One region of the Pseudoalteromonas sp. A3 genome, then DNA from elsewhere that is predicted to be linked to it. Evidence: predicted binding sites of a transcription regulator. Region 1 holds the regulator's gene; the other holds the start of a gene.
What was found. Region 1 encodes MetJ, which represses methionine synthesis genes. Its sites were predicted from a motif close to TAGACGTCTAGACGTCTA; they were not measured.
Positions count from the first base shown of each region.

Region 2: metA (homoserine O-acetyltransferase MetA) is a predicted target of MetJ. The motif match lies at 3,682-3,699, and genes of this name have one in related genera.

Region 1 covers NZ_JAPCKL010000003.1:553,963-559,638, reverse strand. Annotated here, with positions in the region: gene priA (primosomal protein N') at 1-174, opposite strand, end outside; gene rpmE (50S ribosomal protein L31) at 407-622, shown strand; gene OIZ54_RS08555 (malic enzyme-like NAD(P)-binding protein) at 1,143-2,384, shown strand; gene metJ (met regulon transcriptional regulator MetJ) at 2,446-2,766, opposite strand; gene metB (cystathionine gamma-synthase) at 3,035-4,282, shown strand; gene metL (bifunctional aspartate kinase/homoserine dehydrogenase II) at 4,289-5,676, shown strand, end outside.
Region 2 covers NZ_JAPCKL010000005.1:130,699-136,374, forward strand. Annotated here, with positions in the region: gene OIZ54_RS11065 (helix-turn-helix domain-containing protein) at 1-398, shown strand, start outside; gene OIZ54_RS11070 (histone deacetylase) at 421-1,329, opposite strand; gene OIZ54_RS11075 (PilZ domain-containing protein) at 1,392-1,748, opposite strand; gene ettA (energy-dependent translational throttle protein EttA) at 1,868-3,541, opposite strand; gene metA (homoserine O-acetyltransferase MetA) at 3,776-4,723, shown strand; gene OIZ54_RS11090 (homocysteine S-methyltransferase family protein) at 4,713-5,676, shown strand, end outside.

The DNA of each region.
Region 1 (5,676 bases):
GTCGGTATGCGTTTTAAGAGCAAGAACAACCGCTACTTTCTTTTGATTGCCAAAAGGCACTAAAACACGCATCCCTGGCATAATAGGCGCCGAGGGCGAGATGAGTTGTTCATCTATTTTATAATCAAAGGTGCGTGGTAACGGAACTTTAATAGCAACTTCAACAAAACGCATAACAACTCATGTGATAAAGGGTAATAGCTTAATGTACTAAAAATAAGGCTAAAAACCTACATAGAAATGGATGCGGTAGCGCTGGTTGGTTACTTTTTTGGCAAAAAGCGTAATTAAAGCTTGTGCGGGGCAAGCTAGTTGGATAAAATCCGCGGCCTATAAATTTGTTTTAACGACGTATGGTGCCAGACTTCGGGTTTGGAGAGCGATGCGGCCTTAACTAGAGGTTCCTATGAAAGAAGGTATTCACCCTAAGTACGAAGCAATTTCTGCAACATGTTCATGCGGAAACAAATTCGAAACTCGTTCTACTCTTTGTAAAGACATTCACCTAGACGTATGTTCTGCGTGTCACCCGTTTTACACTGGTAAGCAAAAGATTTTAGACACTGGCGGCCGTGTTGATCGCTTCAACAAGCGCTTCGGTGCACTTAGCAGCAAGAAGTAATTATTGCTGTTTAGTAAAAAAAGCACCTTCGGGTGCTTTTTTTGTGCCTAAAATTCATCATTTTTACTAAAAAATTACCGATTGTTGCCGTACTACGTGTGCATAACTATTTCCTGTTCTTATTCTGAATATGCATAAACCTTTGCAGACAAACTCACAATTCTTCTCTATATTTTTTATACGTTAATTTTTAACCAAGCTGCTAAAAGTGCTTATCGTGGCGATATTTGTTTTTAACGGTGATAAACGCGCCATATTGGTGCATTTTACTATTTTAATATTCTGCTATTTTAGAAAAATATTGGCAGGGCAAAATGAACCTCAAAAAGCACTTTTTGAATGAATTTTTATTTGTTTAATATTGATAACTTTTAGCGAAGTTGCTGATAAATCACTTAAAATTAACGGATATAGCATATAACAGGATAGACCTGATATTGCTTGGAATTTAAAAATAATAAGAGTATCTTAGCCCCATACTCCCTCTCACTTAACTTAAATTGCAGGATACCATCGCGTTATGTCAGATTTTCGTGAACAAGCATTACACTACCACTCTCACCCCGTTCCAGGCAAAATCAGCATTGAGCTAACAAAACCAGCCGAAACGGTGCAAGACTTAGCATTAGCATACAGCCCTGGTGTTGCAGAGCCTGTGCGCGAAATTGCAGCAGACCCAGCCAATGCATATAAATATACCGGTAAAGGTAATATGGTTGCGGTGATCAGTAATGGTACGGCAATTTTAGGTTTGGGTAATTTAGGGCCATTAGCCTCTAAACCTGTTATGGAAGGTAAGGCGCTTTTATTTAAACGTTTTGCTGGCCTAGATTCTATTGATATTGAAGTTAAGCATCGCACTACCGAAGACTTTATAAATACAGTGGCTAATATTGCCGACACGTTTGGTGGTATTAACTTAGAAGATATTAAAGCGCCAGAGTGTTTTGAAATTGAAAAAGCACTTATTGAGCGTTGCAGTATTCCGGTTTTTCATGATGACCAACACGGTACCGCTATTGTAACTGCAGCAGGTATGCTTAACGCCTTAGAAGTGCAGGGCAAATCAATAGAAGATGCCATTATTGTATGTTTAGGTGCAGGCGCTGCAGCGGTTGCTTGTATGGAGCTGTTAATTAAGTGTGGTGCACTGCGCGAACATATTTATATGCTAGACCGCAAAGGGGTTATTCATACTCGCCGCGATGACTTAAACGAATACAAACAGCTTTTTGCTAACAATACAGATAAACGTACTCTACAAGATGTAATTGCTGATGCTGATGTGTTTGTAGGTGTATCGGGTCCTAACTTACTTGCACCTGAAGATCTAAAACTAATGGCCGATAAGCCAGTGGTGTTTGCATGTTCAAATCCAGATCCTGAAATTGCACCTGAGCTTGCGCACAGTGCACGTAAAGACTTAATTATGGCAACGGGGCGTTCTGATTTCCCTAACCAAGTTAATAATGTTTTATGTTTCCCGTTTATTTTCCGTGGTGCACTTGATGTACGTGCAAGCGCAATTAACGATGAAATGAAAATAGCCGCTGTCGAAGCTATTCGTAGTATTGCTAAAGAGCCAGTGCCTGAGCAAGTATTAAAAGCAGCGGGTGTAGAAAAGCTCGAATTTGGTGCTGATTACATTATTCCTAAACCGATGGACCCGCGTTTATTACCACGTATAGCCAAGGCGGTTGCTATTGCTGCTGTTGAGTCGGGCGTGGCACAAATTGACTTACCGGAAAATTATATGGCGTAATATATAGCGCGGAAACAAAAAAACCTCAGCATGCTGAGGTTTTTTTGTTTAAAAAGACGTTTTATTCTTCGTCTAAAATAGGCACTTCTAAACCCATTTCTTGCATTATTTTTTTAACTTCTTCAGGTACTTTTTCTGCGTTATCTTTACGTAGGTCATCATCATTAGGTAATGGCTGGCCTGTAAAGGCATGCAAAAACGCTTCGCATAGTAACTCGCTGTTTGTTGCATGACGCAGGTTGTTTATTTGACGACGTGTACGCTCATCAGTTAATACTTTTAATACATTTAGCGGGATCGAAACGGTGATCTTTTTAACTTGCTCTGATTTTTTCCCGTGTTCTGCGTATGGGTGAATATACTCACCATTCCATTTAGCCATAAGATGTATCGTTGCCTCAGATTATTAATTTCTCACACGGCGTAAAAAGCGTGTAAATATGCGTGAAATTCTATCGTTTTAAAAAAGATAGTCAAATAATAGATAGCAATCTATCTTAATAAGCTGGCTGTAATAGTAAATACAGCCTCATTGAAGCTTTACACATCTGTTATTTTTAGCCATCTAGAGCTTTAAAAGCTTTGACTTATTATAATGGATAACTTACTCTTTTAGACGTCTAAACATCCAAATTAATCAGGTGACGAATATGAGCGAAAAAAACAAAGCAACCATTGCTGTACGAAATGGGGTTGATGCCGATAAACATCATGGCGCCGTTGTACCGCCAATTTATTTATCGACGACTTATTCGTTTGCCGATTTTGATACTAAGCGCGCATACGACTATGGACGCAGTGGTAATCCTAATCGCGATATTTTAGCTGACACTCTAGCAGAGCTTGAAGGTGGCGCACGCGGAATTATTACTGCTACGGGCATGGCAGCAGTGCACTTAGCCACACAGTTATTAAATAACAATGATACATTGGTTATTCCTCACGATTGTTATGGCGGCAGCTACCGTTTATTTACGTCGTTAGAAAAGCGCGGCTTGCTTAAACTTAAAGTGCTTGATTTAACTAAACCAGAAAGCCTAGAACAAATTTTAACCATTAAACCTAAATTAATTTGGATAGAAACACCAAGTAACCCTGTGCTGCGCCTAACGGATATTAAAGCCGTGACGGATATAGCAAAACAGTGCGGTGCATTAGTGGCCGCCGATAACACCTTTTTATCACCGGCATTACAAAACCCAATTAAGTTTGGCGTAGATATTGTTGTGCACTCAACCACTAAATATATAAACGGCCATTCTGATGTTGTAGGCGGTGCAGTTGTTGCTGCTACACAAGAGCTTGGTGATGAGCTTGCTTGGTGGGCCAATAACATTGGTATTACCGGCGCACCATTTGATAGCTATTTAACGTTACGTGGTTTACGTACTTTAAATGTGCGTTTAAAACAGCACCAAGAAAATGCCCTGGCAATTGCTAAATACCTAGAAAGCTCTGAGTATGTTAGCCAAGTTTACTACCCAGGCCTTGAATCGCATCCTCAACATGCACTTGCTAAAGCCCAACAGCTTGGGTTTGGCGGTATGGTTAGTTTTGATATTAAAGGCGATGTGGATGATGCTGCGGCGTTTTTAACAAGCCTTATAGAATTTAGCTTAGCAGAATCGTTAGGTGGGGTTGAGAGTTTAATTTGTCATCCTGCGACCATGACTCACGCAGGTATGGAAGCTCAAGCACGTTTAGAGGCGGGTGTGGGCGATACGCTAATTCGTATTTCGGTCGGTATTGAAGATGTAGAAGACCTACTGGCTGATTTTGAACGTGTATTTAACCTAGTTAAACCTGGGCAAAATAAAAATGTAGGGCGTGTTGGTAAAGCTGCGGGCAATGCCAATGGTGATGTAAAGCAGCAGGCTGCTCATCCAGCTTTGTGGTGATTGAGTATGGTAAAAAGTGTACATAAATTTGGCGGCTCGAGCTTAAGCTCGGGCGAGCGCTATCAAAGTGTGGCAAAAATAATTATTGGCCACACACAGCCTGGCGATTGCGTGGTTGTATCTGCTGCGGGTAAAACCACCGATACATTGGTTTCTCTGTGGCAAAGTTATCAACAACAAGATAAGCAAGCTGTGGCTGATATTTTGCTGCAATTGAGTAATCACCAAACAGCATTAATTGAAGAGTTATTACAAGCCGATGCTAAACACACGGCTTTAGCTGTGTTAGCGCAAGAGCTAAGTGATGTAGCGGAGCAAGCCAGCAAGCAGCAGTTACAAGAGGCGGCCTTACTGGCGCATGGTGAGCTGTGGTCTGCGCGATTATTAGCAGCCTATTTAACGCAATTAAACATTCAAGCGTGTGCTCATGATGCTAGAGCGCTGTTTAGTGTAACAAGCGGGGAGCTTTTGCATGCGCAAAACAAACAGCAATGCAGCCAAGTTATTGATGCAAGTAAAATTAACGTAGTAACAGGGTTTATCGCAGCAAGTGCTGATGGTAAAACAGTTACGCTTGGGCGCAATGGCAGTGATTACAGCGCCACCTTATTGGCCAATTATTGCGACGCACAAAATGTATGTATTTGGACTGATACGCCAGGGGTCTTTAGTGCCGACCCACGTAAAGTTGAAAAGGCGATTAAGTACAACAAGGTGTGCCGTGAACAAGCTAACTTATTAGCTCGATTGGGTAACCCTGTGTTACATGCTAAAACGCTTTCGCCTTTAAAAAACAGTAATATTAAACTGGCTGTACGTAGTAGTTTTGATGTGCAAACTGCTCCTACCGATATTGTAAAACAAGGCAAAGCTAAGCAAAAACGTTTTATTACTACATTACAAAACGTTGATTTACTGCTCGTTGAAGGCCTTAACGCGGGAGAAGTGGCGCATGTTAGCCAGCTTATTCAGCACAGCCTTCATCATTTTATACACAACGGCGATACATACTTAGTTGTGCCCGCGGGTGCAACGCATCAAGTAGTGAGTTATTTTGCTGGGCGAGCAAATATAAGCGAGTCTAATTTAAATGGCTGCGCGGTGGTTGCGCCTACGCAAGATGTTTACACACTAAGTACATTAGCGGCTGAGGTTTTAAATCAGCAAAGTATTCACCCTCGTTTTATTCATCAAGATACAGGCTATACATTGCTGTTAACTGATCAGTTAATAGAAAGCGATGTACTTAGTTTATTGCACGAAAAATTAATTAATAAAGGCCAAGAAGTTGCTCTGGTTGTGGCTGGCTTAGGTAATGTAGGCGATGAATTTTTAAGCCAGCTAGATGCTCAATTTAAGCGTTTGTCGGGCGATTATAGTATTAAGCTAGTTGG
Region 2 (5,676 bases), on a different contig from region 1:
TAATTAGCAAAACATTGCTTCGCCAAGCTAACCCGTACGCCAGCGAATTACGCTTTATGCAAGCACGCGCTCAATTGGCTGTAAAATCACACGAAAAATACACCTTTATAGAGGCTGTTTGGCGCTATCTACACACTTATAACGAGGCAAGTTTAGAGCAAACCGCCCAGTATTTTGCCATGAGCCCAGCCACGTTTAAACGAAAACTAAAATGCCATAATATGCGCTTTTCGAGCTTAGTAGATGAGCAAAATAAACATAAAGCCATTTATTTACTTACCTTGCGCGCTAAGTGCAATGAGCATGTTGCTGAGCGTTTGGCATTTTACGATATTCCTAACTTTAGGCGGGCATTTAAACGTTGGACAGGGCTAACCCCAAGCCAGTTAAAAGTATAAAGCGCACAGGTTAATACTTCTGTTAAAAACCAGCAGCCTGCTCAATCACTATTGCATGGCGCTGCGCTAAACGCGTATGGTCTCTGTCGTAGCCGCCACCAATAACACTGGCAATAGCGGTGTTATGTTCAAGGCAGCGCTTAAACACTAAATGGTCACGCTGTTTAATACCGTCCCAGCTTATATCTAGTTTGCCTAAGCCATCGTCTTGCCAAATATCTACACCCGCATCGTATAGGACTAAATCGGGGTTGAGCTCTTTTAGTAAAAACTGCAGCGTATCATCCACAATGCCTAAGTATTCTGCGTCTTGCATATTGTTAGCAAGGCCTATGTCTAAATCGCTGGGGGATTTTCTAAACGGGAAGTTTTTTTCGCAGTGTATAGAGCATGTATACGCATACGGCTGATGCGCAAGCATTGCAGCTGTGCCATCGCCTTGGTGTACGTCTAAATCAAAAATGAGCACGTTGGTCACTTCACCGCGTTGTATTAATGTTTGCGCGGTAAAGGCTAAGTCGTTCACCATACAAAAACCTGAGCCAAAATCAGTGTGTGCATGGTGTGTACCGCCTGCTAAATGACAGGCTAAGCCATGCTTTAATGCTAAGCGTGCAGTTTGTAACGTGCCTTGTGGGGCGGTGAATGTACGGTTCATTAGCGGTTGCGACCAAGGTAAGCCAATGCGGCGCATGGCTTTTTCGTCTAGACGGTTATGCCATAAATCGTGAATGTAGTTTTCGCAGTGTACCAGTTCAAGTGGTTCAGGGGAGCCCAAAATAGGCTCTACTAAATTATTACCTGCAATGCCTAAACCTTTAACCTGCTCATATAAATGAGCAAATTTACTCATTACAAATCGGTGCTTAGGGTCAAAGCTAAACGAATAATTACTGTGATAGACCAAAGGTAAGTGAGGGTTTAGGCGCATAACCGTATCAATAATAAAGTTTGCGCTATGGTAATAAACTTAGCTAAGGGAGTCTATTGCCGCTATTCAATCAATGAGGCAAGCTCGCGATGAAGTAATTTTTCATCGGCTAAATTAAGTTCAACTAACCGTTTTAAATAGGTAATGCTGTTTATATCTATATGGTGGCAATTAAGGCCGATGTGTTGATCTTCTATGTGGCAAATAAACACCTCCATTTTTATTTCTATATCGCTTTGTGGCAAGGTAAAGCGCAAGGTGGCTTCGCTATTTTTTGTGCCACTAAACGCCGCGCATTTAGTAATGAGTGCGCCATGTAAAGATACATCGAGTAATTTGCATGGGTAGCTCTCTCCTGCAAATTCTAATTGGGCCGCGGTTGAAAAAAGAATACGCGAGAACTGACGTCGATTTTCCATAAAACGAGTTGCCTTTATTGTAATATTTAAATCAAGCATAGCGGGAAATAGCCCATAGCGATAAAAAATGGCATAAAAAAACCCCGCATAAATGCAGGGTTTGTTATATCAGTTAACAATTAACCAATTTTTTTATACTTAATACGCTTAGGTTGTGCAGCTTCTGCGCCTAAGGTCTTTTTAAGCCACTCTTCGTATTCAGTGTAGTTACCATCAAAGAAGTTAATTTGGCCTTCGTCGCGGTAATCTAAAATATGTGTTGCAATACGGTCGAGGAACCAACGGTCATGCGATATACACATTACACAGCCTGGGAACTCTAAAATAGCGTTCTCAAGGGCGCGAAGTGTTTCAACATCAAGGTCATTGGTTGGCTCATCCAGTAGTACTACGTTACCACCCGCTTTTAAAAGCTTAGCAAGGTGTAAACGGTTGCGCTCACCACCTGATAAGTCTTTTACAAACTTTTGCTGATCGTTACCTTTAAAGTTAAAGCGGCTAACGTATGCACGGCTTGGGAACTCAAAGTTACCAATTTTTAGCACGTCTTGCCCGTCAGATATTTCTTGGAATACAGTTTTGCTTTCGTCCATGTTGCCACGGAACTGATCAACCGTTGCAAGCTCTACAGTTTCACCTACGCTAATGCTGCCGCTATCTGGTTGCTCTTCGCCGCTTAGCATTTTAAATAGGGTTGATTTACCCGCGCCATTGGCACCGATAATGCCCACAATCGCGCCTTTTGGCATACTAAAGCTTAAATCGTCGATTAATACGCGATCGCCAAAACTCTTACGTAAGTTATTAACTTCAAGCACTTGGTCACCTAAACGCGGACCAGGTGGAATAAATAGCTCGTTAGTTTCGTTACGCTTTTGGTAATCAGACTGCTGTAGCTCGCTAAACTGCGCCATACGCGCTTTAGACTTAGCTTGACGACCTTTAGGGTTTGAACGTACCCACTCAAGCTCTTGAGCAATTGATTTTTGACGTGCTTTTTCAGATTTTTGCTCTTGTTGTAAGCGCGCATCTTTTTGCTCAAGCCAAGAAGAGTAGTTACCTTCCCACGGAATACCTTCACCACGGTCAAGCTCTAGTATCCAGCCAGCTACATTATCAAGGAAGTAACGGTCATGCGTTACCGCCACAACAGTGCCTTCGTAATCATGTAAGAAGCGCTCAAGCCAAGCAACCGACTCAGCATCTAAGTGGTTAGTAGGCTCATCGAGAATAAGCATATCTGGTTTTTCGAGTAATAAACGACAAATAGCAACACGGCGGCGCTCACCACCTGAAAGGTGCTCAATTTTAGCATCCCACTCAGGTAAACGAAGTGCATCAGCAGCGCGTTCTAAAACGTTATCGATGTTGTGACCATCGTGCGCTTGAATGATTGCTTCAAGCTCGCCTTGCTCTTTTGCTAGGGCGTCAAAGTCAGCGTCTTCCATTGCGTACTCGTTGTACACTTCGTCAAGGCGGTTAAGGGCATGCTTTACTTCGCCAACAGCTTCTTCAACTATTTCGCGTACTGTTTTGCTTTCATCCAGCACAGGCTCTTGCGGTAAGTAACCAATTTTAGTGCCAGGTTGAGGGCGGGCTTCACCTTCAAAGTCTTGGTCAACACCGGCCATAATGCGAAGTAATGTAGATTTACCAGCACCATTTAAACCTAGCACACCAATTTTAGCGCCAGGGAAAAAGTGCAACGAAATATCTTTTAAAATTGTGCGCTTAGGTGGCACAACTTTAGATACTCGACTCATCGAGAATATAAACTTATCAGGTAAAACCATGGAGGAAAGCCTTCAAATAATAATAAAAATTTCAATGTTGTATTGTAGTGGCTCACGGGTGAAACAGTCAACGAATGGCGGGTTTTAAAGCGCTAATGGCTGCAGGTTGATAAAGTATAAAATCATGAATAAATTTCATTTAGACATCTATACATCTAGAGGTTGATATTTTTAGCATACTGTTCATAATGAGAGCGTATAAATTCTCGGTTTTTATGAGTAGGAGTAAAAAATATGCCAATTACAGTGAAAGACGAGCTACCGGCTATTGCCCGTTTACGTGAAGAAAACGTGTTTGTAATGCCAAAAAGTCGCGCAAAAACGCAAGAAATTCGTCCTATGCGTTTGGCTATTTTAAATTTAATGCCTAATAAAGTAGAAACCGAAGTGCAGTTTATTCGTTTGCTTGCAAATTCGCCTTTGCAAGTAAATGTAGAGCTATTGCGCCTAGATACGCACCGCAGCAGTAGCAACTCAGAAGAGCACCTAGATACCTTTTACCGTTATTTTTCAGAAGTGAAAGACAATAACTACGATGCGTTAATTGTTACCGGCGCGCCACTTGCACACCTTGAATACGACGATGTTGCGTACTGGGATGAGCTAAAAGTGATTATTGATTGGGCAGAGCAGCACGTTACCTCTACGCTGTTTTCGTGCTGGGCGGCGCATGCCGCGTTGTACCATCGTTACAATTTAAAACGCGATTTAAAAGAAGATAAACTTTGTGGTGTGTTTACTCACCAGTGTTACTTTGATCACGGGGCACTTACTCGTGGCTTCGACGACACCTTTTTAGTGCCGCACTCACGTTATGGCCACATAGATATAAATAAAATAAATGCCTGCGACGATATAGTCGTGCTGGCAGGCTCTGAAAAAGTAGGCGCTTACTTAATGAAAAATAAGTCGGGCAGCCAAGTGTTTATAACCGGCCACCCAGAATACGATGCCGACACATTAAAAGCAGAGTACGAGCGCGATTTACAAAAAAGCCCTGATGCGCCAAAACCCGAAAACTATTTTCCAGATAACGATGCAAGCAAAAAGCCGTCAAAAACGTGGCAAAGCCATGCTTTTTTGCTGTTTTCGAACTGGTTAAATTACTACGTGTACCAAACGACCCCTTATGATATTAATTTAGTTAGCCAAGATGTGAGGACTAACAACTATGCCGAATAACGTGCAAAACAATAATAAACACAGCGAATTAAGCGCAGCATTAAAAGAGCGTATTTTAATTTTAGATGGCGCCATGGGCACCATGATCCAAACTCACAAGCTTGAAGAAGAAGACTACCGAGGCGAGCGCTTTAAAGACTGGCACGTACTAATTAAAGGCAATAACGATTTATTAAGCCTTACAAAACCTGAGTTAATAACCGATATACACCGCAGCTTTTTAGCCGCCGGTGCAGACATTATTGAAACCAATACCTTTAACTCAACCACCATTTCGATGGAAGATTACGACATGGCAAGCATAAGCCGTGAGGTAAACTTAGAGTCGGCCAAACTCGCACGCGCAATATGTGACGAGTTCACCGCTAAAAACCCAGAAAAACCACGCTATGTAGCCGGTGTGTTAGGGCCAACCTCTAAAACCTGCTCAATTTCGCCAGATGTAAACGACCCTGGTTATCGCAATATTACCTTTGATAAGCTGGTTACTGCCTATGTTGAGTCTACTCTTGCATTAATGGAAGGCGGCGCTGATTTAATACTTATCGAAACCATTTTCGACACGCTAAATGCAAAAGCGGCCTCATTCGCAGTAGAAGAAGCGTTTGAGCAAGCAGGGCGCACATTACCTGTAATGATCTCGGGCACAATTACCGATGCCTCTGGGCGTACGCTTTCGGGGCAAACCACCGAAGCATTTTATAACTCTATTCGCCATATTAAGCCGCTTTCTATAGGCCTTAACTGCGCCCTAGGGCCAGATTTACTTCGCCAATACGTAGAAGAGCTTTCGCGCGTATGCGAAACATTTACCTCAGTACACCCAAATGCAGGTTTACCTAACGAATTTGGTGAGTACGACCTAGAAGCAGAGGACATGGCGAAAGAGATTATAGACTGGGGCAAATCGGGCTTTATAAATATTGTTGGTGGTTGCTGCGGCACAACGCCTG